Linked DNA regions of Microbulbifer sp. A4B17. The protein of the gene in region 2 interacts with the protein of the main gene of each other region in a pairwise test. Links are inferred from orthologs where the notes say so. Each region holds a gene or a part of one and is shown on either strand. Other genes may lie near its edges. The genes, in order: ndk and BTJ40_RS20275.

What was found.
Region 1: the proteins of BTJ40_RS20275 (region 2) and ndk interact in binary tests that used the Escherichia coli proteins (3 or more experiments, as listed by UniProt). The link is inferred for Microbulbifer sp. A4B17 from one-to-one orthologs.

The regions. Positions count from the first base shown.
Region 1 is NZ_CP029064.1:1,041,819-1,052,936, reverse strand. Bases 8,175-11,118 are described here. They hold ndk (nucleoside-diphosphate kinase), read right to left. Parts: upstream 9,889-11,118; coding sequence 9,460-9,888; downstream 8,175-9,459. Other genes in these bases: hscA (Fe-S protein assembly chaperone HscA), read right to left, coding at 10,829-11,118; fdx (ISC system 2Fe-2S type ferredoxin), read right to left, coding at 10,400-10,738; iscX (Fe-S cluster assembly protein IscX), read right to left, coding at 10,181-10,375; rlmN (23S rRNA (adenine(2503)-C(2))-methyltransferase RlmN), read right to left, coding at 8,278-9,396. Outside these bases: ispG (flavodoxin-dependent (E)-4-hydroxy-3-methylbut-2-enyl-diphosphate synthase), read right to left, coding at 5-1,117; BTJ40_RS04630 (RodZ domain-containing protein), read right to left, coding at 1,218-2,174; type IV pilus biogenesis/stability protein PilW, read right to left, coding at 2,164-2,940; BTJ40_RS22125 (hypothetical protein), read right to left, coding at 3,076-3,249; BTJ40_RS04620 (cytochrome-c peroxidase), read right to left, coding at 3,297-5,234; BTJ40_RS04615 (cytochrome-c peroxidase), read right to left, coding at 5,832-7,730. UniProt on the Escherichia coli protein: Major role in the synthesis of nucleoside triphosphates other than ATP. The ATP gamma phosphate is transferred to the NDP beta phosphate via a ping-pong mechanism, using a phosphorylated active-site intermediate.
Region 2 is NZ_CP029064.1:4,634,113-4,650,841, reverse strand. The notes cover bases 12,453-15,216. They hold BTJ40_RS20275 (5-formyltetrahydrofolate cyclo-ligase), read right to left. Parts: upstream 14,242-15,216; coding sequence 13,663-14,241; downstream 12,453-13,662. Other genes in these bases: BTJ40_RS20260 (TIGR02449 family protein), read right to left, coding at 14,860-15,063; BTJ40_RS20265 (cell division protein ZapA), read right to left, coding at 14,531-14,860; BTJ40_RS22535 (hypothetical protein), read left to right, coding at 13,432-13,569. In the rest of the region: BTJ40_RS20330 (CaiB/BaiF CoA-transferase family protein), read right to left, coding at 1-1,026; BTJ40_RS20325 (acyl-CoA dehydrogenase family protein), read right to left, coding at 1,080-2,228; BTJ40_RS20320 (3-hydroxyacyl-CoA dehydrogenase NAD-binding domain-containing protein), read right to left, coding at 2,335-4,491; BTJ40_RS20315 (acetyl-CoA C-acetyltransferase), read right to left, coding at 4,502-5,710; BTJ40_RS20310 (OmpA family protein), read left to right, coding at 6,097-7,341; BTJ40_RS20305 (AraC family transcriptional regulator), read right to left, coding at 7,529-8,563; BTJ40_RS20300 (helix-turn-helix domain-containing protein), read left to right, coding at 9,099-9,431; BTJ40_RS20295 (DUF4168 domain-containing protein), read right to left, coding at 9,457-9,834; BTJ40_RS20290 (transglycosylase SLT domain-containing protein), read right to left, coding at 10,146-10,772; ribose-5-phosphate isomerase RpiA, read right to left, coding at 10,790-11,461; BTJ40_RS20255 (UPF0149 family protein), read left to right, coding at 15,272-15,826; BTJ40_RS20250 (aminopeptidase P N-terminal domain-containing protein), read left to right, coding at 15,826-16,729. UniProt on the Escherichia coli protein: Involved in the removal of 5-formyltetrahydrofolate.

The DNA.
Region 1 (11,118 bases), 3.6 Mb from region 2 along the record:
CCTTCTATGCTTTGGCGATGATGTCGGCTTCGCGCTCGGCCTTGGCAGCCGCCTTCTCGCGAATCAAACGCTCCAGATCATCGACCAGGTTTTCATTCTTAAACTTGCGGTCAGGCTGGCCGTCCACATAGATTGCATGGCTCGGGGTACCGCCGGTCAGGCCCACATCCGCTTCTTTTGCTTCGCCGGGGCCGTTAACGATACAGCCAATTACTGCCACATCCAGCGGTGTGGTCACATCTTCCAGACGAGTCTCCAATTCGTTCATGGTTTTCACCACGTCGAAGTTCTGGCGCGAACAACTGGGGCAGGCAATAAAGTTGATACCCTTGCTACGCAAACGCAGGCTCTTGAGCAGGTCCCAACCAACTTTGACCTCTTCCACCGGATCTGCGGCCAGGGAAACCCGCAGAGTATCACCGATACCATCCAGCAACAGTGCACCAAGACCAATAGCCGATTTCACCGTACCGGCACGCAAGCCACCGGCTTCAGTAATACCCAAATGCAGCGGTTGTTCAATCTGTTGGGCCAGCTTGCGATAGGCCGCAGTGGCCATAAAGATATCCGATGCTTTTACACTGACCTTAAAGTCCTGGAAGTCCAGGCTGTCCAGGATCGACACATGGCGTAGGGCTGACTCTACCAAAGCATCTGGCGTGGGTTCGCCGTACTTTTTCTGAAGATCTTTTTCCAGGGAACCCGCATTAACACCGATACGAATTGGGATATTCAGGTCGCGGGCTTTATCCACTACCGCGCGAATACGCTTCTCACGGCCAATATTACCGGGATTAATACGCAGGCAATCCACCCCCAGGTCTGCGACCCGCAGGGCAATACGGTAATCGAAGTGAATGTCTGCGACCAAAGGGACATTCACCTGTTTTTTAATTTCTCCAAACGCCTCTGCGGCATCCATGCTGGGCACAGAAACCCGCACTATATCGGCCCCGGCCTGTTCCAGACGCTGAATCTGACCAACAGTAGCTTCTACATCGCAGGTTTCGGTATTGGTCATACTTTGCACCGAGATCGGAGCATCCCCTCCGACCGGTACATCACCCACCATGATCTGGCGCGACTTGCGGCGGACAATGGGAGATTCAAATTGCATAGGCTGACCTGACGGTATTTCAGATAAAAATCGAGGGGGAGATTATAGAGAGATTGGGCGCAAACCTACAGAGTTCACGCCCAAACGGGGGGAGATCATATCAATCGCCAACAATCAGGCGGCGGGTACGGCGGTCGCCAATTGGCTTGCTGTCGATGGTTTCATCGCGATAAACCACATGGGTTGCACGGGCATTCCCCAGCATCAGCTCAAATGGGGCGCGTCCATCCAATGCTTTGGAGCTGCCAGCGGCTTGAACACCAGCCAGCAGGACAACACCTTGTGCGTCTTTCACCTCAACCCAGGCATCCTCATCAAAACGCAGCCGCAGAGCACCCTGCAGAGCCTGATCTAACTGGGCCACCTGAGTGGGAACCGGTTCACTCACGGTTGCGATGGAAACCGCGGGCTCAGATTTTACTGTTTCAGCAATGGCAACCTCAGGCTGAACATCAGCAACCTCGTTTGCGGCGGGAGCAAATGTCGCGGAACTCAATTTCTCAACCACTACTTCTTGTGGCTCAACCCCATTTACAGGACTAGCAGCAACTTCACTGGCTACAGGGATTTCGGCAACCAATTCAGCGTTGTCCTCGCCCAAGGGGATACCGGGAATATTGACCGGGGTTCCGTATTTCCACCAGAAGACGCCGCCAGCGAGTAGCAGAGGTATAAGGGCCAGAGCCCCGTGCCCCCGTTTGCGTGCGGGTCTGAAGGCTTCCGCCTTCGTGATTCGTCGGGTCTCATTGCGCTGTGCTGGCTGGGGCCGGTCCCTGTCGTAGGCTTCCAAGACCGGCTCAGCAGGAACATTCAACTCACGGCAAATGTTTCGAATGTAGCCTCGTGTGTAGACGGGTTCCGGCTGCCGCTCATAATTATCACTTTCGATCCACTCGACCGTGTTATCGATAATACAAAGACGTTGCGATAGCTCCGCGCGGGACAGCCCCGCCGCTTCACGGGCAGCAAGCAAGAGACTGCCGGCAGAACCTATAGAAGTTTGCGTACTGGATACGACCTCACCGCCATCGCAGTGCTCGGGACTACTATCCGTCATTACCACTCAACTCCTGATATTTCAGTGTCTCCGCAGAGTACGGGTACAAATTCTTCAAAGCAAGGGCGTAACTACGCTCCTTGTCGCGATTGCCAAACACCTTTTCAATACGAATACCCAACCACAGTGACTGGGGGGTCTGGCGATTTTTTTCACTGAACTGGTCTAGATATGCCTTGGATTTTGCATAATCGCCAGAGTTAAATTTCAGTTCGGCCATTTCGATCAGGGCCAGAGGCAAATCGGGGTTCAATGCCAGGGCCCTGGCATAAGCCCCTTCCGCCTTCTCCACAAACCCCAAACGTGCGGCCGTGCGACCATAGTTGACCAGGGCGAATGAGCGGCGGTTGTAGGTGAGGTCTGTAGAGGCGTATTCGAACTGCTTTAGAGCTTCTTTATAACGCTCTTGCTTATAGAGGAAAACACCGTAATTAGAGTGGGCCATGGAAAACCCATCGCTATAGCGCAGGGCTTTTTTAAAGTGAGACTCGGCAATATCCAGCTCGCCGTCTACTTGGTAGAGCAACGCCAGGCCGTGATGTGCCAACGGATTTTTTCTACCTAATTCCAATGCACGGTTCAAATGGCGACGGGATTGCTCCCTGTTATCTGGATCACGCAAATAGCGTAGCCCCAATTGAACATGGGTCTCCAATGCCTTATCCAGATCAACCTCTTTGCGCTCAGCCCCTCCAGAAGTTACACAGCCCCCCAACAGAGTACCGAGCAGCACTAGGAGCGAAAGGCTCTTAAATTTCGCGGACACTACATCACCTGTATCTTTATTCTTCACTTATCGGCCCAGAGAGATTGTGCGGGTGTTACCAATACACCAATCAGTGCCGCAGCCAATCCCTGGACAAAGCGAGCCCGCAAAACACAGCAAACCCGACATCGATCACTAGCGTCCGTTGATAGTGATAAATGCGCGAATCGGTATTTTCTGTGAGAAATCTGTTTCCGCCTCAGCTGGCGCTTCCCAAAACCCTATACTGCCGGAAAGCCTTGCCAGTTGCAGCCCTAAAACCCAATCAATTCCATTTACTGATGACTTTGTCAGGTATTGCCATTCCACCAGTACCTCGGTACTGGTGGAAAAAGTAAAAGAAATGCAGCAAACATTTAGAGTTGATTACCCTCCTGGTCTTGCGCATCCAGCTGCATGCCGTCGGGGCCACTATCACGAGGTGGAATCAACGACTGGACCGCGTTGGAACTGGTATTTGCGGCATCTGGATCGGTTAGGGCCTCGAGAAATGCCACCAGTAAATCAACTTCGTCATCGTCCAGGTTGACAGCACCATCGCCATTTTCAGCCAGCAGCGCCTCTGTGAGGGCTTGACCATTAGGGGCAACTTTTGCCGCACACTCACCCACTTCAGCAAATTGATCCAGATCGCACATTTCGCTGTTTGTGAAGTACTGTGAGACGGAGTCGGCTCGGCCGGTATAGTGCTCAACGTTTCTCTTCAGAGAACCGAATTGGCCAGCGTGCCCCCAGGGACCGGTAAGCGCGACATTGAGCAGGGTGGGAGTGCGGAAACTGCCGCTACCGTTACCACCTAGATCGGCACCATTGCCACTCTCATCCTTACCAATACCTATCTGTGGATAACTGACCGCCCTTAAGCCCTGATTGGAGAAGAAGGCACCTGAGTGGCAATTAGTACACCCTGAATTGCGTGTCAGAAAGGTTATTGCACCGCGTTTTTCATCATTATCGAGGGCTGTGAGATCACCATCAACATAATCAAAGAAAGGGTTGTCGATGAAAATCTGCACCGCCTCATAGGAGGCGATTGCCTCGGCAATTCTGCTGAAATTAATTGCTGAATCGCCAAAGGCCGCTGTGAACATCGCACCCCAAGAGTCCTGGCTCAATTTCGTAGCGAGAATATCCTCGCGGTAATCGGTAAAGCCATCATCGCTGGTGTCGTCGTAGCCAAACTGAGTGATATCCCCCATCTCTGCAGCCTCAGTGACCGGGAAATGGGCCTGGGCCATCATCAGTGCCAGGGTTCCAGTACCCACTGCTGCCTCAGTATTGCGAGTAACATCCCGGGAGTCTGTTCTAAGCCCCCCATTACCATTTATGGCAACGCGGTTATCCCAAAATAAGCCGCTATCCCAAAGTGCAACGTTACAAATCGGTTGGGCATTACGCGGTACCAGCGGCACTTCATTCTGACCGTCAGAGCGACCGGGGCCCACTAGATCAGCATCGACAGGATCGACACCAATCGGCATGGATAAATCATCCCCACCGCAGCCTATTGCCGGGTGGTGGCAAGAGGAACAGGATACATCGCTATCGGCACTCAAGCTTTTGTTATGAAACAGGCGCATACCCAACTCCACCATGGCAGGGTCCTGCTCACTTCTCACCCGGGCCGCAAATGCGCGCATATCTTCCAACTGCTCAGCCATACCAACATCTTCCAAAACTGCCTGCAAGCAGCTGTCGAGGCTGCCATCAGCAATATTTACGGCTGAACGTGCATTTTGACATTCGTCGAAATCAGAAGTCCGGTTATCAGCACCGTCTGCATCTGAGCCATTACTGAGTCCATCATTAGTGTTATTCACTAATGTTCTGGCTGTGACGCTGGCTGTTTCGTCCTCGCTGTCGACATCGCCGGTAGTTACCGAATAGGTGTACTCGGTATCCACCGAGAGACCTTCATCGACATAGTACCCCTCAGCGGTCTCCGCAACTCTCACATTATCCCGGTAGATTACATAGGTCGCACCAGTACTCTCCCAGGAAAGGCCGATGCTGGTGCCGGAAAATGCATTGCCAATCAATTCAGCAGGAACGATCCCCTGCCCTGAATCGGTGCCATCATCACTATCGTTATCAGAATCACTGCTACCATCATCATCGGAATCATCGCCAGAATCTCCGCCGCTTCCAGTATCTGTAGTCTCTGTGGATGAATCACTATCGCTGCTGGAGGAACCACCTCCTCCACAGCCCACCATCACAAGAAATAAAGGTAGGACCAACAGCTTTACCAGCGCAGTCGGCGATAGTGTTAATTGATTTTTATCAGCGTTCATAGTTCTTGACCTGCCCGTCAATGACCTTTTCTTATCCCGGGTTCTGGACAGCAAATACAGACCTAAGTGCCAGTACTGACGCCAAAGGGTAAGGAAACACTTACTGAGTAATTGCAAATAAAACCGCAAATTAAAGTTCACTTAAATTGAGACAAGGTAACTTCCGCCTTGCCACAGGCACAGACAAGTCCCTTAAGTGAATAATAGCTAGGCCTACTGTATCGACTTAAAGGAGGAAGAACTGCTAAGAAAGTCGCAATAGAGCATTACATACGCTCTTACAACCGAGGCTTTAATAAAAACTAATAACCACATCACTTGTTCAAGCAAGCACACAAATTAAATATTTAAATTTGGCTCTTCGCGACCGTTAGTCCCATCAACTATTTCTACCGATGTTTTACAAAGATGGAAAGTGAGAAGAGCCTGAAGCAGAAACAAACTGTATTCAAAAAATATATAACAGGCAAAAAAGCTGTTCATAATTTCTAGCAGCTTTGAAAGTAGTAGTTGACAGCTGGCCGGTTATTTCAACTTATGTCCACAATAAAACGCAGCCAACATGTTTATCCCCCAAGTGAGTCAGCGCTCCGTGTACTATAGACTTCTGCCAGCCCCGTCTCTTGCATCCAGCTGCATCCCATCGGGACCACCATCGCGGGGTGGAATCAGGGACTGGATTGCATTTGAATTGATATTCGCTGCATCCGGATCGGTGAGGGCCTCAAGAAATGCTGCCAAAAGTTCGGTTTCATCTTCATCTATAGGAAGAGATGCGTCGCCATCTATCGCCAGTATTGCCTCGGTTAATTCCAGGCCGTTGGGAGCAACTTTCGCCGCACAGTCATCGAGTTCATCAAACTGATCCAGGTCGCACATTTCACTGTTGGCGAAATACCGGGACACCGAATCCGCTTGGCCGGCATAATGCTCGATATTTCTTTCCAGGGAACCAAACTGCCCAGCATGCCCCCAGGGTCCAGTTATCCCCACATTGAGCAGAGTTGGAACACGGAACCCCCCCAGGACAGCGCCTCCCCAATCAGCACCACTACCACTTTCATCTTTGCCGACACCAATCTGGGGATAGTTGACAACTCTTAACCCCTGGTTAGTAAAGAAGGCACCCGAGTGGCATATGCTACAGCCAGAACCGGGGGTAAAATAGGTGATTGCTCCACGCTTCTGGTCATTATCCAAAGCGTTCAGCTCTCCGTCGACATAGTCAAAGAAGGGGTTGTCGATAAAAATATAGACCGCCTCATAGGCAGCAATCGCCTGTGCAATCCTGCTGAAGTCGATATCGGAGTCGCCATAAGCATCAGTAAATAAGGGGCCCCAGGATTCCTGGTTGAGCTTTGTTACGAGATACTCCTCGCGGTAATTGGTAAGCCCGTCATCACTACTTTCGTCGTAACCAAATTCGGAAATATCTCCCATCTCAGCGGCATCCGTTACGGGAAAATGCGCCTGGGCCATCATAAGAGCCAGAGTCCCCGTGCCTACTGCCGCTTCGGTATTATTGGTTACATCCCTTGAGTCAGTTCTAAGACCCCCGTCGCTGGTAAGGCTAACTCGGTTATCCCAGAAGAGCCCATTATCCCAGAGCCCAACGTTACAGATAGGCTGGGCATTGCGCGCCACCAGCGGCACTTCGTTCTCACCATCGGATCGCCCTGGGCCCAGCGTGTCGGGGGCAACAGCGTTAACGCCGATGGGCATAGAGAGATCGTCACCAGCGCAGCCTATTGCTGGATGGTGGCAAGAGGAGCAGGAAGTATCGCCGTTGGCACTGAGGCTCTTACTGTGAAATAAACGCATTCCCAGCTCAACCATCGCTGGGTCTTGCTCACTCCTTACCCTGGCAGCAAAAGCGCGCATATCCTCTAACTGCTCCGCCATTCCCACCTCATCCAGTACCGCCTGCAAGCAGCTATCGAGGCTATCATCGGCAACGTCTATCGCAGTACGCGCATTTTGGCACTCTTCAAAATCAACGATCCGCTTATCAATAGTATCGGCATCAGCACCATTGCTAAGGCCATCATTAGTGTTATTAACCAGTGTCTTTGTAACAACACTGTCAGTTCCACTACCAATATCCCCCACACCGACCCAATAGGTATATTCTGTATTTATTGATAAATCCTCATCGACATAAAAGTTATCGGTAGTTTCAGCGATTGCTTCTCCATCACGATAGATAGTGTAAGTCTCTTCAGAGTCCTCCCAGGAAAGCCCGATACTGGTGCCGGAGAAGGGGTTTGCGATCAACTCAGCAACGACAGTACCCTGCTCTGAATCCGAGCTGGAATCATCACCTGCATCGGAGCTATCCCCGGAACTGGAACCACTACCAGTTTCGGTAGTTGACCCATCACCACTACTGGAGGAACTGCCGCCGCCACAACCAGCAAGCAAAAGAAATATGGATATGACCATAAGCTTTGCCAGTACTGACGGCGATAGAGTAAATTGCTTTTTTTTATCGTTCATAAATATTGAACTGTCCCTTCAATAATTTTTTTATTCCAGATCCCAAGAAATAAATGAATTATCAATTACTTCGGCAATACGCAGAGGCACTAATGTCTCTATATATCGTTATTCGGGAACTTGGGCCTGAGTCCACTGAAATTTGTTCCAGATCAAAAAAGTGACTGGAAGGCATGCTCTAGCAACATGGTGCTTTTATTAACAGTGGAAATGCAGGTGCGGCTACTGCATCACTTCAGTGCCACAATACCTGCTGAAGGTGTTGCACCAGCGGATACCCACTGTACTCGCCATTGGGATATTGCAAGCCAATTGCAAATAAGAAAAATAAGATCGTTTTAGTTTAACGGTATGCATATATCTAACACTCCCATCCAGGGTAAAGTTTCCTAGAGCGTTAAACGTTAGACAGGGCAATTCCGTTGACAGGGAAAAATAAAAAAGAAATGAACGTTCAGGCCGTACAATAATTTATACAAGAAAAGACAAGACCTGAACCTGTTTGGCTGCCAGAAAATTGACAACCAGTTTCACAAATTATTAGCGATTAGTTCATCATCCTGACAGGGCGTTCCGCATTGCGGTAACGCTCAGAACGGCGGGTGCGGTCGTTAACACTGCCTGCCAGCTGACCACAGGCCGCATCAATATCATCGCCGCGCGTAGTGCGCACGGTTACGGTATACCCTTTGTCGAGCAAAATCTGCTGGAAACGGCGCAAGGCGTTGTTGCTCACTCGCTGGTAGTCAGACAGCTCAAACGGGTTAAAAGGGATCAGGTTAATTTTCACCGGAATATCTTTTAACAGTTCTGCCAGTTGCTCAGCGTGCTCCGGGCGATCATTTACCTCGCGCATCAGCGTGTATTCAATGGTCATTTTACGGTGCGTATCCGGCATGCGCTCAATATAGCGCTTGGCAGAATCCAACAGCACTGCAATTGGGTATTTCTTATTGATCGGCACCAGCTCGTTGCGCAATTCATCGTTGGGCGCATGCAGGGAAATCGCCAGGCTCACATCGGTAACATCGGCGAGGCGGTCCAGTGCGGGCACTACACCGGAGGTCGACAGGGTGACGCGGCGCTTGGAAATGCCGTAGGCGTTGTCTTCCATCATCAGGTTCATGGAATCGACCACATTGTCGAAATTGAGCAGCGGCTCACCCATGCCCATCATTACCACGTTGGTAACCTTGCGTGGTCCTTTCGGGTCCAATTGACCGAAAGATTTACAGGCAATCCAGACCTGCCCGATAATTTCTGCCGCCGTTAAATCGCGGTTAAAGCCCTGCTTGCCAGTTGCACAAAAGCTGCAATCCAGGGAACAGCCCACCTGGGAGGAGACACACAGGGTGCCGCGATCACCATCGGGGATATAGACAGTCTCGATAGCATTGCCACCGGAGACTTTAATTAACCATTTCCGTGTGCCATCGGCGGAATCCCACTGATTCAATACTTCCGGGGCACGGACTTCGGCCACTTCCGCCAGCTTTTGACGCAGGGCCTTGCTGACATTGGTCATCTCTGCAAAGTCATCAACCCCGTTCTGGTGAATCCACTTTAAAACCTGAACAGCGCGGAAGCGCTTCTCGCCCAATGATTCAAAAAAGGCGGCCAGCTTTTCTACTGAAAGGCCGAGCAGGTTGGTTTTCTCTGTGGTCATTCATTTCACCTCGGGGGAAGAATTGCACCGGTCCAGACAGACCGGTGCGACTTGTGGCGCGGATTAAGCGCGCGCGCAGATTTCGTCGTCGGCGAAGAAGTAGCTTACTTCGCGAGCAGCGGACTCTGCGGAGTCGGAGCCGTGTACAGCGTTGGCGTCGATGCTGTCAGCGAAGTCAGCACGGATGGTGCCAGCAGCAGCTTCTTTAGGGTTGGTAGCACCCATCAGGTCGCGGTTTGCCAGGATAGCGTTCTCACCTTCCAGAACCTGTACAACAACTGGACCGGAAGTCATGAAGTCAACCAGGTCTTTGAAGAAAGGACGCTCTTTGTGCTCAGCGTAGAAACCTTCAGCTTTTTCGCGGGACAGTTGAACCATCTTCATGGCAACAATGCTCAGGCCAGCTTTCTCAAAACGGCTCTCGATTTCACCGATTACATTCTTGGCTACTGCGTCCGGCTTGATGATGGAAAGGGTACGCTCCAGGGCCATGGTTATCTCCAAATTGATTTTTTGTAACTTAACTTAGGAGTCTCTGAACAACTCTGTAAGCCCCACAGGGCGGGCCTTGAAGGCCCGCAGAGGTGTTGCGGAATTGTTGCGGAGTTGTTCAGAGGCTCCGTACATAAAGAAAGAGCAACCTGCTCAGTTGCTCTTCCCTGATATTCCTTTCATACCCACCGGGGGTACTCAATTTTTGATCACCGCATTTCGCGGCCGGCGGATTATACGGGGTATTGATCGACTTTTGTACTCTCTTGCCAATACTGCCCCCAAAGGCCGGTTACTCCTGCTCTTCGATCCAGGCAGCCTGGATCGCCTCGAGGATTTTCTCTCCGCAGCGCTCAGGGTCGTCATCAAATCCGGGCAGCGCCATCACCCAGTTGCGCAGGTCGACAAAGTTGACCGTCAGAGGGTCCACATCCTCGTGAGCTTCGCTCAGCTCTATGGCAATATCGTGAATATCAGTCCACTTCATGATTCAGCTTCCTCAGCGTGCAGGTCAGTGCTTTTCCGACACCTGGTTGATGGTGTACTTGGGAATCTCGACCACTAGGTCTTCATCTTCCACAATCGCCTGGCAGGACAGGCGAGACTCCGGCTCCAAGCCCCAGGCTTTATCCAGCAGGTCCTCTTCAAGCTCGTCCGGCTCTTCCAGGGAATCGAAGCCCTCGCGCACAATGACGTGGCAGGTGGTACAGGCACAGGCTTTTTCACAGGCGTGCTCAATTTCGATATCGTTGGCCAGGGCCGCGTCGATCACGCTGACACCGCTCTCCGCTTCCACCACTTTGCCCTCGGGGCACATTTCCGGATGGGGTAAAAATACTATCTTCGGCATGGGGTACTGAACCTCTGTGGTCTCAATCCGACGGGGAGAAAGTAACGACTCCCCGGCCGCCGGCAGCGCAGGATCTGCGCCTGGTCATGGTTATTTATCAAATTCGTCCAAGCTATGGCCCTGCATAGCGCGCTTGATAGAGGCGTCCATACGCTTTGCAGCAAAGGGCTCAGACAACTTATTCAAAGCTTCGATACGTCGACGAATTTCCTCTGCGTCGCCGCCGTTATGGGCCAGGCGCAAAGCTTCCATCGCGTGCTCAAGCTCATTTAACTCACCTTCGTCCAGCAGCTGGGCGCCGTTCTCACGCAGGGCCACCAACATGCTTTCCAGGGTCCTCTCCGCTTCCACCTGAGCCTCGCGCAGGGCGCGCAGGGCGA
Region 2 (16,729 bases):
AACCGAGCAAATCATATCCCTGGACTGAATAAGCTCGCTGTCAGCAGCCTCTGTAAAGCTGAGTACGGGCTCAATACACGCATCGATATCCTGGAATACAGCTATCCACTCCTTTTGGGTCTTGGTAGCAATAACTGTGGCAATATCCTCTTTCAGCTTTTCTTGTTGGTCATCTTGGATAATGCGACCTAACCACTCCCCATGGCCTATTTTAATAAAAAATTGCTCTGCAAATTGCGGTTCTAAACTGCCTACTGAAAGATAACGATTGTCCGATGTACGATAGTAATCGTAATAACTGCCACCATTTAACAGCTCGGATTCAATCTCTGGAGAGGTATTCAAAGCCAGGGCATTGGCCCCACTGATTGCGTTTAAAGCAAAACTGCAATCCGTCATACTGATATCAATATAGCTGCCATCTCCGGTTCGCTGCCGATGATATGCGGCTGCGAGTATCGACATTACCGCGTGATGGGAGCCACCGGCGATATCTGCTATTTGAGTGCCACTCAGGCAAGGGCCGTGACTGCGGCTACCGGAGTAACTCGCTAAGCCGGATAAGGCGAGGTAGTTGATATCGTGTCCAGCACGCTGTTTCAATGGTCCGGTCTGGCCATATCCTGTTATCGAGCAGTAAATTAGATCTGCGCGCTGTTGGCTTAAGTGTTGATAGCCCAGGCCTAGCCTATCCATTACTCCTGGACGGAATTGCTCAATAACGACATCGTATTTCTGAAGTAACCGCCGAATCACCTCTTGTGCCTTCGGGCTTTTCAGGTCGATTGCTAGAGAGCGTTTGTTGCGATTGATGGTTGCGTGAGCGGCCGAAAGAGGGGGAGAACTATCGACCATAGGAGGAAAGCCCCTCAGTAAATCAGGTCGAGAGGGGGACTCGATTCTCAATACTTCAGCTCCCATGTCAGCTAACAACATAGTCGCATAGGGACCGGGGAGGAGGGTGGAAAAATCGAGTATCTTGAGCCCCTCCAGTGGGGCACAGTGATTATTTGTGTGCGAATTCACTTTTATATCATTATTTTAATTGAAGACAGAAGCTTTAATTTACTAGATTTAATCTAGTCATCACGGAGAAGCTCACGGGAAATAATCAACTTCATTATTTCATTGGTTCCCGCATAGATTCGTGCCACTCGGGCATCGGCCCAGGATCTGGCGATAGGATATTCCCACATATAACCGTAGCCGCCATGTAATTGCACACATTCATCCAATAGCTTGCATTGGAAATCCGTACTCAGTAATTTTGCTTTGGCCGCTGTTGCAACGTCGAGTTCTCTCGTATAGTGAAGCTCCAAGCAGCGATCGATAAATACTCGCAGAGCAGTTAACTCACTGTCCAGCTCGGCTAATTTGAACTGTGTATTTTGAAAGGCAGAGACAGGTTTACCAAATGCCTTGCGTTCCCGCACATAATCGATCGTCCATTGCAGAGCAGCCTCAGCATTAGCTATTGCATAAATCGCCACACTTAAACGTTCTTGCGGCAGCTCCTGCATTAAATAAATAAATCCCTGCCCCTCTCCACCGAGAAGGTTGTCCACTGGAACCCTGACATCATCAAAAAATAGCTCTGAAGTATCCTGGGCCTTCATACCTATTTTTTCCAGATTGGTACCTCGCTTAAATCCAGGACTGTCTGCTTCTACGAGCAGTAAACTGACCCCTGAGGCCCCCTCGTGAGGATCTGTTTTAGCCACCACAATAACCAGGTCTGCCTGCTGGCCATTGGTGATAAAAGTCTTCGATCCATTTAATAGATAATGATCCCCTTTGCGCACGGCAGTGGTTCTAACCCCTTGAAGATCTGATCCGGCTCCGGGTTCTGACATGGCTATAGCGGTTATTATTTCTCCGCTGATACATTTGGGGAGGTACTTTTTCTTTTGCTCTTCTGTACCGTAATTAATAATGTAAGGCACAGCGATATTGGAGTGCAGACCCCAACCAATACCGGAAAGGCCTGCCCGGGCTATTTCCTCGTCGATAATGGAGTTGTAGCCGTAGTCCAGTCCCAGGCCACCATACTTTTCGTCAATTTGCGGACAGAGAAAGCCCATTTCTCCAGCCTTGTTCCATAACTTCCGATCTACCTGGCCTTCTTTTTCCCATTGATGGTGGTAGGGAACAGCTTCATTCTCTAAAAACTTGCGCAAAGTTTCGCGAAACTGCTCATGATCTTCGTTGTAAACTGTTCTTGGTACCATCCTTTCACCACCGCATTTTACTACTGAAAAATTGAACCAGTGTTTTGGGTGGCGATGTAAACAGTGACGGTTTGAAATGCCTGTTTACATCGCTCAATTCCCAGAGCTAGGGGTTGTCTGTCAGGGCCTTTCCAGACTCCGCCAGATCCAGCAAAATCGCTGGCGGGGCAAATCGATCACCATAGGCCTCAGCCAGTTGCTGAGCGCGCTGGGTAAACGCTTTCAGGCCATACTGGCTGATATATTGCAGAGCACCCCCGGTCCACGGTGGGAAACCGATACCGAAGATGGAGCCAATATTGGCATCGCGCACACTGCGCAGAACATCCTCCTGATAACAGCGCAGTGTCTCCAGGGCCATAATAAACAACAGCCGCTCCTTTACATCCTTTATCGGCAGGGCTTCTTTGGCGGGAAATTCCTTTTCAAGGCTGTTCCATAGGTGCTTTTTCCCGCCCTCTGGATAAGTATAGAAGCCGCCACCTGCGGCCTTACCTGCGCGACCCACTTCAAGCATTCGGTCGATCACCCCGTCGGCAGGGTGGGTAGGGGCGGGCTTACCTTCTTTTTGCAGGTCGTTGATAGTCTGTTGGCGTATCCGGCTCATCAGGCTTAATGAGACCTCGTCACTGACAGCCAGAGGGCCGACAGGGAAGCCGGCCAGGGCTGCGGCATTTTCAATTGTGGCGGGGTTAACCCCTTCGCTGAGCATGCCGATACCTTCGTTGGTAAAGCAGCCGAATACCCTTGAGGTGAAGAAGCCGCGGCTGTCGTTGACAACGATAGGAGTCTTACCAATTTGCAATACAAAGGCGAAGGCTTGGGCGAGAGTCTCATCACTGGTTTGCTCCCCACAGATAATTTCCACCAGTGGCATCTTGTCGGCAGGGGAGAAGAAATGTAGGCCGATAAATTGCTGGGGACGGTCGGAAGCTTGAGCGAGCCCAGTGATCGGCAGTGTCGAAGTGTTGGAAGCAAATACTGCATTTTTCGGCAGCTGTGCTTCTGCTTCCTGGGTAACTTTACGCTTGAGTTCCCGGTCTTCGAAAACTGCTTCTATCACCAACTCACAATCAGCCAGGTCGGTATTGCTGTCTGTTGGCGTAATACGAGCGAGAATCTTCTGTACTTTGTCCTCGGCAATGCGGCCTCGCTGCAAGCGTTTTTGCAGAGATTTTTCCGCATATTGTTTGCCTGCCGAGGCTGCTTCCATGGAGATATCTTTCAATACGACATCAACCCCTTTGCTGGCGCAGGCGTAGGCAATTGCTGAACCCATCATGCCAGCGCCGAGTATGCCAATTCTTTGCACTGGCGACGTTTTATGATCGCGGGCGGCGGCGGGCAGTGATGCTCCGGCTTTGACCTCATTGAGTGCAAACCAGAAAGTACCAATCATGTTTTTGGCAACCTGCCCGCAAGCGAGGCCTACAAAGTGTCGGGATTCAATTCGCGTAGCAGTTTCGAAGTCGACCCGGGACCCTTCGACGACAGTTGCCATTATCGACTCTGGCGCCGGCAGACATCCCTTGGTTTTTTTCTCCAGCATTGCTGGGGCGACCATCAGTAACTGCGCATTTTTAGGGTTCTTTGCGTCCCCTCCCGGCATCCGATAATCCGGTTGATCCCAAGGCTGAGCAACAGGTTGCTCACTATTCTCTCGAATATAAGAGACAGCCTTCTCTAGTAGTTCACTTTCACTGGTAACGAGCTGATGTACCAGACCGGCTTTGAGGGCCTGTTGCGGCCTCACCTGTTTTCCTTCCAGTAAGTAGGGTAGAGACTCCTGGATGCCTAAAAGGCGGGGCATGCGTACACAGCCGCCACCACCAGGTAGTAAGCCTAATGTGACTTCGGGCAATCCCAATTTTATTGCCGTGCTATCGATCACTATACGTTGATGGCAGCTGAGTGCAATTTCCCAGCCACCACCCAGCGCTGTGCCATTAATTGCAGCGACTACCGGTTTACCCTGGGTCTCCAACCAGCGCAGGTTGGCTTTTAATAATTCGCAGGACTCAAAAAAAGGTTTTGCCTCTTCAATTTTGACGGCATATAGAGATTTGAGGTCGCCACCGGCAAAGAAGGTATTTTTTGTGGAGCGAATGATAATTCCACAAAACTCTTGCTGCTTGAGTTGTTCAACCGCTGCGCTCAGTGACTCGGTAAAATCCCGGTCCATCACGTTGGCTGAGGCGTTGGGGTTGTCCATAATCAGGTGGACAATATTGTGATCGTCTTTTTCCAGGCGAATGGATTTCATGGTCTGCCCCCTAAACTCTTTCGATAATGGTTGCTACACCCATACCGCCGCCCACGCATAGCGTGACCAGGCCGTAGCGAAGCTGCCGTTGTTCCAGCTCATCCAGGGCTGTGCCGATCAGCATTGCGCCAGTTGCGCCGAGGGGATGCCCCATTGCAATTGAGCCGCCGTTTACATTGAGTTTCTGTGGGTCTACATCCAGTTCATGCTGGAAGCGCAACACCACTGCCGCGAAGGCTTCATTCACCTCAAAGAGGTCAATATCCTGAGCTGTCAGGCCCGCGGCCTTAAGGGCTTTGTAGGTGGCGGGTGCGGGTCCTGTGAGCATAATGGTGGGTTCTGTACCCACCACAGCGGCGGAGACGATACGGGCACGGGGGGTGAGACCCAGATCTCGCCCGGCTTTTTCACTGCCGATTAGTAGGGCGGCGGCACCATCGACGATACCTGAGGAATTTCCCGCAGTGTGAACATGGTCGATAGATTCGATCTGGGGGTAGCGGGATATGGCAATGCTGTCGAAGCACAAGTCGCCCATTCCGGCAAATGAAGGCTTGAGTTGTGACAGGGCCTCCATGGAGGCATCCGGGCGCACCAACTGATCGTGATCCAGGATGGTCAGTCCATTCTGGTCGCGCACGGGAATTACTGACTTTTCGAAAGCACCGCGTTTCCAGGCTGCCGCGGCCTTGTGCTGCGAGTTCAGCGCGAACTTATCCACATCCTCGCGGGAAAAACCGCCGAGCGTGGCGATTAAGTCGGCGCCAATACCCTGGGGAGCAAAGCCCGTGTCGATTGCCGTTCGGGGGTCCATTGCCCAGGCGCCGCCGTCACTGCCCATGGGCACCCGCGACATTGACTCTATGCCTCCGGCCACCACCAGATGCTCCCACCCGGAGCGCACCTTGGTGGCCGCCAGGTTGACTGCTTCGGCACCGGAGGCGCAGAAGCGATTAAGGGTTACTCCGCCGACATCCCAGTCCCAGTTGGCAGCTAATGCAGCAACTTTTGCGATATCGGCACCCTGATCTCCGATCGGAGTGACACAGCCCATCACGATATCGTCCACCTTGGCAGTGTCGAATCTATTGCGGGCCTGTAATTCTTTCAGAAGATCTGAAAGCAGGGTGATAGGTTTGACTTCGTGAAGGGCACCGCTGGATTTCCCTCTGCCCCGCGGTGTGCGGATAGCATCGTAGATGTAGGCTTCGGTCAGCACGGTTTTAGCCTCTTTTTATTTTATGGTTGTGGTTATAACCATAGTGCGGTGTAGCGCGGGTTCAATGATAAAAGATGCCACGGGAGATGACGCAGTTTCCAGGTACGATTGAAACATTCCCTGTCAATTATCTTTTTGCTTATTCCAAAATAACCTAACCGTGTGGGGGTACTGCCGTACACTCAAGTAAGGCGCCTAAATCTATTGAATTTTTGGCAATAAAAGCTGGCACTTAAATTATCTTTGCCAGAGGAGTTCCATCTGTTTCTGGCAGGATAATTGGTGAATCAGGGCAGTAGAGAAAAGTTTGAATAGATAATTTATAGGTGGCCCCAGGCAAATAAATGTATTTTGCCGGTCCCCGAGGTGGTGAGTGAGGTTTGGCTATGGCGGATAATGTATTGGATATGGCTAGCAGCCAATTGGGCTCCGGGGGTATTGATGCTCTGGCAAAGGCTTTAAATTTGCCGGCTGGACAAGGGGAGGCCGCACTCTTTTCTGGAGTTTCCTACATCCTGGCTGGTATGTTGAACAGAGCCAGTAGCAAAACGGGAATGGGTTATTTATTTAATTTGATTTCCGAGAGTGATGCACTGGATTTAGCTGATTTCGCCTCTGCAGTTTCTTCACCAGAAAAGGTGACATCGGTTAAAAGTATCGGCGAGAAGATGCTGGATAAAATTTTCAGCAGCCGAAAAAAAGAAGTGCTGGAAGTCGCCACTAATAATCTTGGGAAAGAGGGTGGAGATTTATTGAGTGTATCCGCTCCGATAGTCACTTCGCTGATGCAAAGCCAGGCCAAAGCGCAAAAGATGGATGTATCCGACCTGGCATCCTTCCTTATTGGTCAGCGAGACCATTTAAAGGGGTATATACCCGATAACCTGTTGGAAGCAATGGATGTTCCCGATTTAGGAAAGCTGGGGGAAGCCCTGGTTACCCATGGCCATGCCAAACCCCAGGAACCTCGTGCAACGGCAATTCAGGGGACAGAGGAAAAACGGAAACCGGTTAGTTTCAGCAGTTGGTTCTTTCCTTTACTACTGGTACTTGTGGTTCTTTATGCACTTAATATGTGTATGCTCAAGGGAAAAGAGGAGAAGTCTGAAAGTAATCCTTCTATGACCTCCCAGGAAGCGAGCTTTATGGAGTCCGCTTCACAACCGGTAGGGGATTCTCCCCTTGAAAAAGAGAAGCTCGAAGCGCAACTGGGCCCCGATGATTTTTCCAATAATTTGCGCGATTATCTCAGTAGTTTTTCTCAAAGTCCCAACCGGGAATTCCCCATGCGGGTGAACTTTGAAAAGGGAACGGCAAAAATTACCAACCCGTCTGCAGCCGATATCGATGCTCTGGCAAAAATAATGCAGGACAATCCCAACCTATCCATTGCTATTGAGGGCCACGTAAAAGGCGAGGGCAATGAAATTGCAGAGCAGGAAATTTCCCAAGAGCGTGCGGATGTAGTGAAAGAACTTCTACTTCAGAAGGGGATAGCGGCAAACCGTATCACTGCAACAGGAATGGGTTCAGCCAAACCAGTGCCGGAAGACATGGCAGAGAAGAAGGAGCAAAAGGCCATCAATGCCGAGCGTATTAGTGTGCGGATAGTGACAAACTCTCAGGAGTAGCCGAGATATTGGATTTCCTGTGAAGGATATTTTGTAAGGTAGATTTCATTTATAAAAATCCCGGTCACTTGACCGGGATTTTTAGGAAGCCTCTGAATAATTCCGTGATGCCTCTGGCTTTCAGAGCGATTCATGATCAAGACCCGCAGAAATATTACGGAATTGTTCAAAGGCTCCTTGTGTTATTCTAACTTCGGAATTTGTCCCTGTAGGCTCCAGGTGCAAGCCCTGTCCACTTTTTAAATGCGCGATTAAAGGCGCTGGGCTCAGAAAAGCCCAGGCGCTCGGCAATTTCCGCCACGGCAGTTTCCTGCTGTTTTAATTGGTAAACCGCCATATCTCGTCGTACAGAGTCTTTAATATCCTGCCAGCTATTGCCCTCCTCTTTGAGACGGCGGCGCAGTGTCTGCGGTGATGTATACAGGCGCGCAGCAACATCATCCAGTGACAGATTTTCGATACTGTTTTGCTGTTGCAGCATTCGGCGGATACGACCGGTGAAGCTATGATCGGATTTGTATTGGGTCAACAGGCACTCGGGAGCGCGGGAGAGAAAATCGGCCAGTTGCTGCTCATCGCGTACCAGGGGCATTTGCAAGTAACGGGTGTTAAACACCAGGCAGGTTTCACTTTGGTTAAAGTAATGCCTGCAAGGGAACATATCGCTGTAGTCTTCGTTGTAGTCAGGCGGCGGGAATGCCAGAAGAACGCGCTCTAACAAAATGGTACGGTCGATCAGCCAACTGAAAAAACGCAACCAGATTACTGCGATAGATTCGACGAAAATTTGATTGGGCAGTTTTTTTTCATTGGTGTGGTGAATGATCAGTCGAGCTTCTTCACCATCCTCGACCAGCTTAATGTGAAGGTCGTCACTCACCATGCTGATAAAGCGGCTGGAGCGGAGCAGGGCTCGGCGCAGGTTTGGACAGGTGATACAAGCGTGCCCCATCATGGCAAAAGTGCCTGGTAACCAGGGGCGCGCCAGGAAGCCACCTGACTCATCATTCAAAAAATCCCACTCAAGGCGCAGCAAGTTAGCTACCTGCTCACGGCCAATGCGGCTTTCCGGATCATCTAGCTGAGCGGGGGCGATACCACTATCGATGAGTAGCTGTTGGCAGTCCAGCCCGGCTGCCTGTGCACCAGTAAGATGGGCCCTAACCGCAGCGCCGAGGATGCCTAGCCCCGCTTCACGGAATTTGGGGTTTTCATTGTCCACTCTCTCAGCCTCACAATTATTTTCTGTCTGCTGCTGTTGTTTTAATGAGCCTCTGAATAATTCTGTGATGCCACTGGCTTTCTGAGCGGTTCACAATCAAAGCGTGGCTTCGCAGGAATGCCTAAACCTTTCAGGAAGTCGCAACGCAGCATGTGGATCGCTATGAAAGTCCCAGAGGCCCGCAGAGATATTGCGGAATTATTCAGAGGCTCCGGTGTGGATTATGCGCAAAGAGAGAGAGAAAGTCAGGCTTATGTCTGTTTTATATGCAGCAACCTGTGGTTCTATCGGCGTTGAAAATTTTGATTGTGGCACGACTATAGAATAAAAGTTGTCTAGTTCTGTCTTTTGACGTGTATTTTTTGCGTTATAGGCTGAAAATTCCAGTTTTGCTCTCAACAATTTATCGTGCTGAATTTTCGACAAGTGCCGACTTATATTGGGACTAAATGTGAATAGTTAATCAGTATTTTCTCGACCTGTAAGTCATATTCGTCAACAATAGGAAAAATTCCGTTAGTGAAGGATTGGTCAAATGTCATCTACGCCTGTTGCAAGTCAGCTAAACCCGACAATTTGCCGGCGAATGTTGATTGCTTACTTGATCGAGCATATTTCTCGCCCTAATAACCCTGCTTTGGAAGAGGCTACTGGCTGGCCCCGAAGAACGGTACAGGACATTATTGCGAAGGGACTGCCGGGGCACGGTACGATTGTCGAGTTCATACAGGAGGGCGTGCGTCACAATGACGGTTACTATCTGTTGCGCGATTGGGGATCATTCGACAGGGATTGGGTGAAGGTTAATCTGCCGACTATCTGCAAGGTGTTGGATGTAAAGTTGGATTTGAGTGGCGCAGTGAGTTGATCAGTGCGCCACTTAATAGATTAGGTTACTGCTGTGGAGCGTGGCTTTGCTGGAGGATTTTATTGACCTTCTCCAGTAGGGCCGGGTTCGATTTTATACTGTTGGCGATTTCCTGGTATTTCGTTTTAGAGAGGCCGGCTTTTTCAATTGCCGCAATCATTTTTCCCTGAGCTTCTTTGTTGATCGCTTCCGCTTCTTTGATATCGGCAGCCGCTTTCAATTTGGGAGCGTACTCGCGGCTCAGCATCACGATAGAGCGGTAGGCATCGGCAAACTGTTTAAGTTGTGGTTCACTAAAAGAAGCTTTGGGGGCATTTGCCTGGGGAGTGGCAGGCTGTGCAAAAATTAATGGCACGTAAAGTAATATTGCCAATACAGCCAGGTATTTCAAAAAGAGCTTCATCGGGCACTCCAAAAAGTGTAAGGACGCTTTTGCTTCTCTGGGGAAGCACCCAGCGTCACGTTGGGGCTGCAAAATTATGCTTGTGGCGGTGCTGGTACAGTGACCTGTCCCAAGCCTAAAGTGCGTTGCTATTAGTCTCAGCGTAGTCAGTTTCTGGCGCCTTGTAGCGCGATTTTCCGCCAGCACAGAGAAATTTCCCGGAGTGGTTGCAGGGTCATATTTACAATGACCGCTATTTACCCTCCCCGGGGCAGAAAATTACGTGGGTTTTGGTCGATGAGAACTCGGTGGTTATCGGCCTCTATAGTCTGTTAGAAAAACCAGAGGAACTTCTTGCGCTTTTTCAGTGACTGTTCACAGCTATTGAGCTGCTGCTGATACTTTTGTGCCCTGGCGGATACTTTGTGAGATACCTTTTTGAGCCAGGCCTTATTTTTGAAAGTGCGCCGGTTAAATCCACCGTGCCCCTCGTGATAGGCCAGGTAAAGGCTGTAGGTGTCGTTAGCACGTATCTGGCACTGACGTGCACTGGTGTTGTTATACCAGCCAATAAAATCGATAGCGTCGCCAAAATCATCTCTATCGGCACCGTAGTTAAATGAGGATCTTTGGTAGTGACGCCAGGTGCTCCCCAATGCCTGGGGGTAGCCGTAGGCATCGGATGGTCTCGGTCCGGGGATAAAGCCCAGGATCTTGGTTCGCGGGGGTTTGGCATCGTGCACAAAGCGGGATTCCTGATGCATGATTGCCATCATTACCGCAATTGGAGAACCCCATTTGTCCTGAGCATCTTTTGCCTCGCCATACCACTTCTTTTTTTCCTGGAAAATAGAGCAGATATTGTCGAGATCGTTTGGAGGTGTGGTCGCACAGCCGCTGCTCAGCGCAACAGCACTGAGCAAAACGAGCAGTCCATATTTTTTATTTTTTTTGTGCATAACAATTTACGGCATATTTATACGGTAATGGTTTTCACTCCGGTACTGGTGCCAAGCAGTAAAATATCGGCGGAGCGCTTGGCGAAGATACCGTTAGTAACTACCCCTGTGATGTTATTGATAGCCTCTTCAAGGGCAGTGGGGCTTTCGATGCGCAGATTGTATACGTCGAGGATGGCGTTGCCATTATCCGTGATCACACCCTGACGATAAACCGGATCGCCGCCCAGCTTAACCAGTTCCCGGGCAACCAGTGAGCGGGCCATAGGGATAACTTCAACCGGCAGGGGAAACTCGCCCAGGACTTTGACCCACTTGCTCTCATCGGCAATGCAGATAAATTCCTCAGAGCAGGCAGCAACAATTTTTTCCCGCGTCAATGCGGCACCACCACCCTTAATCAGCTCGAGGGCGGGGTTCGCTTCATCAGCACCGTCCACATAGAACTGGATGCCATCGACGGCATTAAGTTCATAAACAGGAATCCCGTGGGATTTGAGCCGCTCTGCGGAGGCCTCGGAACTCGCCACAGTACCATCAAAGGTACCCTTGATCTCTGCAAGGTAATCAATAAAGAAGTTAGCGGTGGAACCGGTACCTACGCCGACAATGGAGCTGTCCTCCAGGCGCGGGGCGATATAGTCGATAGCGGCGCGAGCTGTCGCCTGTTTCAATTCATCCTGGGTCATACTCTGGATAGTTTCCTTTGCAATTATTTCGCATTAATTTGTATCTGACGATAAAAAAAAGCGCAATAGGTTGTTTTTTGTGGCAAATATGCTTTTCAAGGCTTAGACTGTCATGCCGGTGCTGCGCTTCACACAGGGCCTTTGTTGTTCCTGCTACTAGTCTACGCTGAGTCGCGCACAGTAATTAACCGCTACGGCCGTCAAACACGTCATGCCCAAGTCCTATATCAAGCGCATTTTAGACGCACGCATTTACGATGTCGCTACCGAGACGCCGTTGGAGCAAATGCGCCAACTCTCCCATCGCTTTAGCAACCGAATCCTGTTGAAGCGTGAAGACCTGCAACCCGTGTTTTCCTTCAAGGTACGCGGGGCATATAACAAACTCCTGCAGTTGCCTGCCGAGGAGCGGGCCCGGGGTGTGATAGCGGCATCGGCGGGCAACCATGCCCAGGGACTTGCCCTGAGTGCGGCCCAGATGGGAGTACGCGCTACTATTGTTATGCCCAAAACCACCCCGCAAATTAAGGTGAGCGCTGTGCGTATGCGCGGTGCTGAGGTGGTGCTGTACGGTGATACCTTTGATGAAGCCGCGGCGCGGGCCCGCGAGCTGGTTAAGGAGCGGGGGCTGGTATTTATCCACCCCTACGATGACCCCGATGTGATCGCCGGCCAGGGCACCGTGGCTATGGAGATGCTGCGCCAGCACTCGGGCAACCTGGATGCGGTGTTTATTCCGGTCGGAGGGGGTGGTTTAGCTGCGGGCATGGCCGCCTATATCAAATATGTACGCCCGGAAACCAAAGTGTACGGTGTAGAGCCGCAGGATGCTGCCTGTCTGGAGGCCGCGCTGAAAGCCGGCGAGCGCGCTCGGCTACCGGAGGTGGGGTTGTTTGCCGATGGTGTTGCCGTTGCACAAATTGGTGAGGAGACCTTCCGGGTTCTGCGTGAAACCGTGGATGGGGTTATCACTGTCAGTACCGACGAAATCTGTGCAGCCATTAAGGATATATTCGAGGATACACGCTCTATCGCTGAGCCGGCCGGGGCCGTTGGTTTAGCGGGGCTGAAGAAATATCTGGAGCAAAACGACAATCGCAATGGCACCTTCGCCACAGTGTGTAGTGGAGCCAATATTAATTTTGATCGCCTGCGCTACATTAGCGAGCGCACTGAGATCGGTGAAAAGCGCGAGGCGGTCCTCGCGGTAAAAATTGCTGAGCAGCCGGGAAGTTACTTACAGTTTTGCCGGGATTTAGGTGATCGTTCAATCACTGAGTTTAACTATCGTTTTGCCAGTGATAGCGAAGCGCATATCTTCGTGGGGCTGCAAGTGGTATCTGAGCAAGACAGGCATCAATTGGTCAGTCAGCTCGAGTCCAAAGATTATCAGGTCACAGATCTGACCGACAATGAAATGGCAAAATTGCATATTCGCCATTTGGTGGGAGGCAGGGTATCCGGTTTATCTGATGAAGTTATTTACCGCTTTGAATTTCCTGAGCGCCCGGGCGCTTTGCGCAAGTTCCTTGAGCATCTCGCTGGCCGCTGGAATATAACGCTGTTTCACTATCGCAATCACGGAGCGGCTTATGGACGTGTCCTGGTTGGATTGCAGGTGGAACCCGCTGCGCGGGGGGAGCTGCAGACACTTTTACACCAGCTTCAATTCCGTTTTTGGGATGAAACGCAAAACCCGGCTTACCGATTATTTTTGGGTGGTTAACCCCTCGCTTACCGTTACCTGAGAAAGGCGTCTCATTTATCCGTAGGTGTATAGACTGCAAATCCTGTTTTGTCGAACTTGCTTGTCTAATTTTGAGACAAAAAACTCATAAAATATCCAATAAACGGTTACTATTACGCCGCTTCTTGAGTATTGTCTATTCGCGTGGAACTTTTGCTGTGGCTTTGGTCATAAGCGGGGCGAAACGCATATAAAAACAAAATTATCGTACAGGATGGTCCCAATGAAAGCCGATGCGCTGACAATCGCTGTGGTTGTCTTTGTCGCGGGCGTTCTGTTGAGTACCAGTGGTTTATCTGAGGTATTTTCTTCCGAAGCTGAACCGCCGGCTGCTCTGCAACAGGGAGTGGTTACCCGTTAGGCTGATGCCGGGGGGGCGCTCTGCCCACGAGCAAACACAAAAAAAGCCGGACACCCAGGTGTCCGGCTTTTTTTGTATTCCAGCAACCACTTTTTAGCGACAGCGATAAATACGCTGTTCAGTGACCACCATATCCAGCGGAATATCCCAGTTGTCTGTGGGCAAGTTATCCACACACTGCAGCTGGTGCGCTGCGCCAATAAGTTGCGGCCCTGTGCCCGGTAATAACTGTTTGTGCTCAAAAGTTCGATCGTAGAAGCCCGCCCCCATACCCAGGCGCGCACCGCTGGGATCGAAGGCGACCAGAGGCACCAAAACCAGGTCCAGGAGCTTTGGAGCACGGTAGGTGGTGCGTACAGGCTCTGGGATACGATAGCGGTTGCGGAAAGCCAGGGGTTCACCCTGCCAGCGTCTGAACCGGAGGTGGGGATGTGGTTCTGCCGGGAGCTGCGGTAAATAAAAATGTTTTTGTGGAAACCGTTGCAGCAGGTAGCGGACATCCAGCTCACCGTCTGTTGGCCAATAGATACCGACGTGCACTGCTCGATTCATTTGTGGGATACGGCTCAGGAGAGTGATGGTTGCGCGGCCATGCAAACGCTGTTGATAGGCGCTGAGATCCCGTCGCCCCGCGCGCATACGGCGGCGCAGTTGCGTTTTTGTTTCAGTCATTGTGGGAAAAGCGTGGAGAAATAGGGTACCCCGAGTGTGCGGCTGTAGACGGAGCCTTGAACCGTAAGGTTCAAGGTGGTGGGATCCGGAGTACATAAGGCTTTCCGCTACAAGGCGGACTTGCGCACCAGCACCCGCTGGAAACCACCGGGGTAAGATTATCGGCTCAAGGACATAGTCTGCTGGCCAACACCCCAGGGTATGAATCAATTATAACTTGTAGAACGGGGGCCTGTTAACCAGAAATTTAACTGAGGTGACTGGTAGCAGAAAGTGGCTTCTTGTCACCTCAATCTTGAGGTTTTTCTTCCGATTCTATTTCACCGAGGGCACTTTGCACCTTGTCGGTGAGTCGCTCCAACATCTCTTCTTGCAGAGGGATGGAACTGAGTTCAGCTTTCGCCTGGATAAGCTCGTGGGCAATATTAAGCGCTGCCATTACGGCGATACGCTCTAAACCGATAACAGTTCCCGTTGCGCGGATGCGGGACATGCGTTCGTGTAGCAGGTGTGCCGAAGCCTGTAGACCGGCGCGCTCGCTTTCCGCGCAGGCGACACGGTACTCTTTATCGAGAATAGAGACAGTTACAGTTTCGGAGGGTGATGCGGTTTCAGACATCAGGTATCTTGCGTTAGCCCTTTAAGACGGTTAATCATAGCTTCTACCCGCGAGCGGGCGGCCTCGTTATTTTTTATCAGGCGCTGGCGTTCACGCAGCCAGTCGGCTTCCTGCCGGCGCAATTCACGATTGTCATCTGCCAATTGTTGACAGCGGGCAATGAGTGAATCCACGGTGCTTTCTAGCGCTTGCAGCTTATCCATATTTCCTGCATTTGAGGTCGACGTCTGAGTTCGCAACACGACAGACTGCGAGGGATTCCGCTACTATATTGCCGGCGTATTGGTGGGTCAATCGCTGCGCCTGCGCGGACAATCACAAAATTGTCTCTTAATGCCTCATTTTCCCGGTTTGGTACCTGTTTGGAAGCCGGATTGAAAAGCCTAATTCACAAAAAGCTGTACGGTAACTATGACTTCTGAAGCTAGCCAATTTGAACTCCTCGCCAATGCCATTCTCTCAGCTGGAGGACAGGCTGATCCCAGCGAATTGCACGGCTTTATCTGTGGCATTCTTGCGGCGGGTGAGCGGCCGGACAAACAACGCTGGCAGAATGAGCTGGCTGGGTTGCTCGATGTGGAGGCGGTGCCGGCAGATCTTAATCGGGATTTTTTCCAACTGGCTGATGAGAGTCACAAGCAGCTGGACGGTTCCAACTTCAATTTTGAACTGGTGCTGTGTGATGATGAAGATGTCGTCTCTCGCGCTTTAGCGCTGAGCCATTGGTGCGATGGATTCCTGCATGGTTTTGGTGTTGGTGGGGCACGGGAAAAATTGATGCCTACCAGTGACGAAGCATTAAAAGATATCAGTGCCATCGCCCAATTGGACGCTGAACACGTTGAAGAGGGTGAGGAGACTGAACTGCAACTAGTCGAGCTACAGGAATACGTTCGCGTTGCCGTACTCAATATATTTACTGAAGTAAAAGGGAAGGAATCCGATAGCGAGCCCACCATTCACTGATGCCTAAGACTCCGAAAACCACAGCGGGAATCAGCCGGTCTGAGTACGCCCGCCGTCGCAACCGCCTGATGGCAGAATTGCCCGCTGGCAGTTTGGCGATAGTGTCATCTGCTGGGGAGCAACTGCGCTCCAGAGATACTTTTTTCTCGTTTCGCCAGGACAGTGATTTTTTATATCTCTGCGGCTTTGATGAGCCTGAGGCACTGCTGGTTTTGGTGCCGGGACGAACACAGGGAGAAACCTTGTTGTTCTGTCGGGAGCGCGATGCGGAAAAAGAAAAGTGGGACGGTCCGCGCCTGGGGCCGGAGCGCGCAGTGCAGCAGTGTGGATTGAGCGATGCGTTTCCCATCGGTGATCTCGATGATATTTTGCCGGGATTGTTGGAGGGGCGTGAGCGGGTTTATTTCCCCATGGGGCGCTACGCTCATTTGGACCGGCGTATCCGCAATTATTTAGAGCGGATTACTGCGGCGCCGAATACCGGGGGCGCGCCGGAAATGGTCGACATCGATTATCAGTTGCGGGAATTGCGGCTGATTAAGTCGGCCCAGGAAATACGCCTAATGGAACAGGCAGCTAAAATCAGCGCCGAGGCACACTGCCGGGCCATGACCCGATGCCAACCGGGCCTCTACGAATACCAGTTGGAAGCCGCCCTCCTGCATACCTTTGTCGATTCTGGAGCCCGTGAATCCGCCTATCCCACGATTGTTGGGGGTGGTAGCAATGCGTTGGTAATGCACTATTGCAGTAACAGTGCGCAGTTGCACGATGGGGACCTGGTGCTGGTGGATGCGGGGTGTGAGTACCGTGGCTATGCGGCGGATATTACCCGCACCTATCCGGTTAATGGCTCATTTAGCGGGCCGCAGCGCGCAGTTTATGAAATAGTCCTGGCCGCCC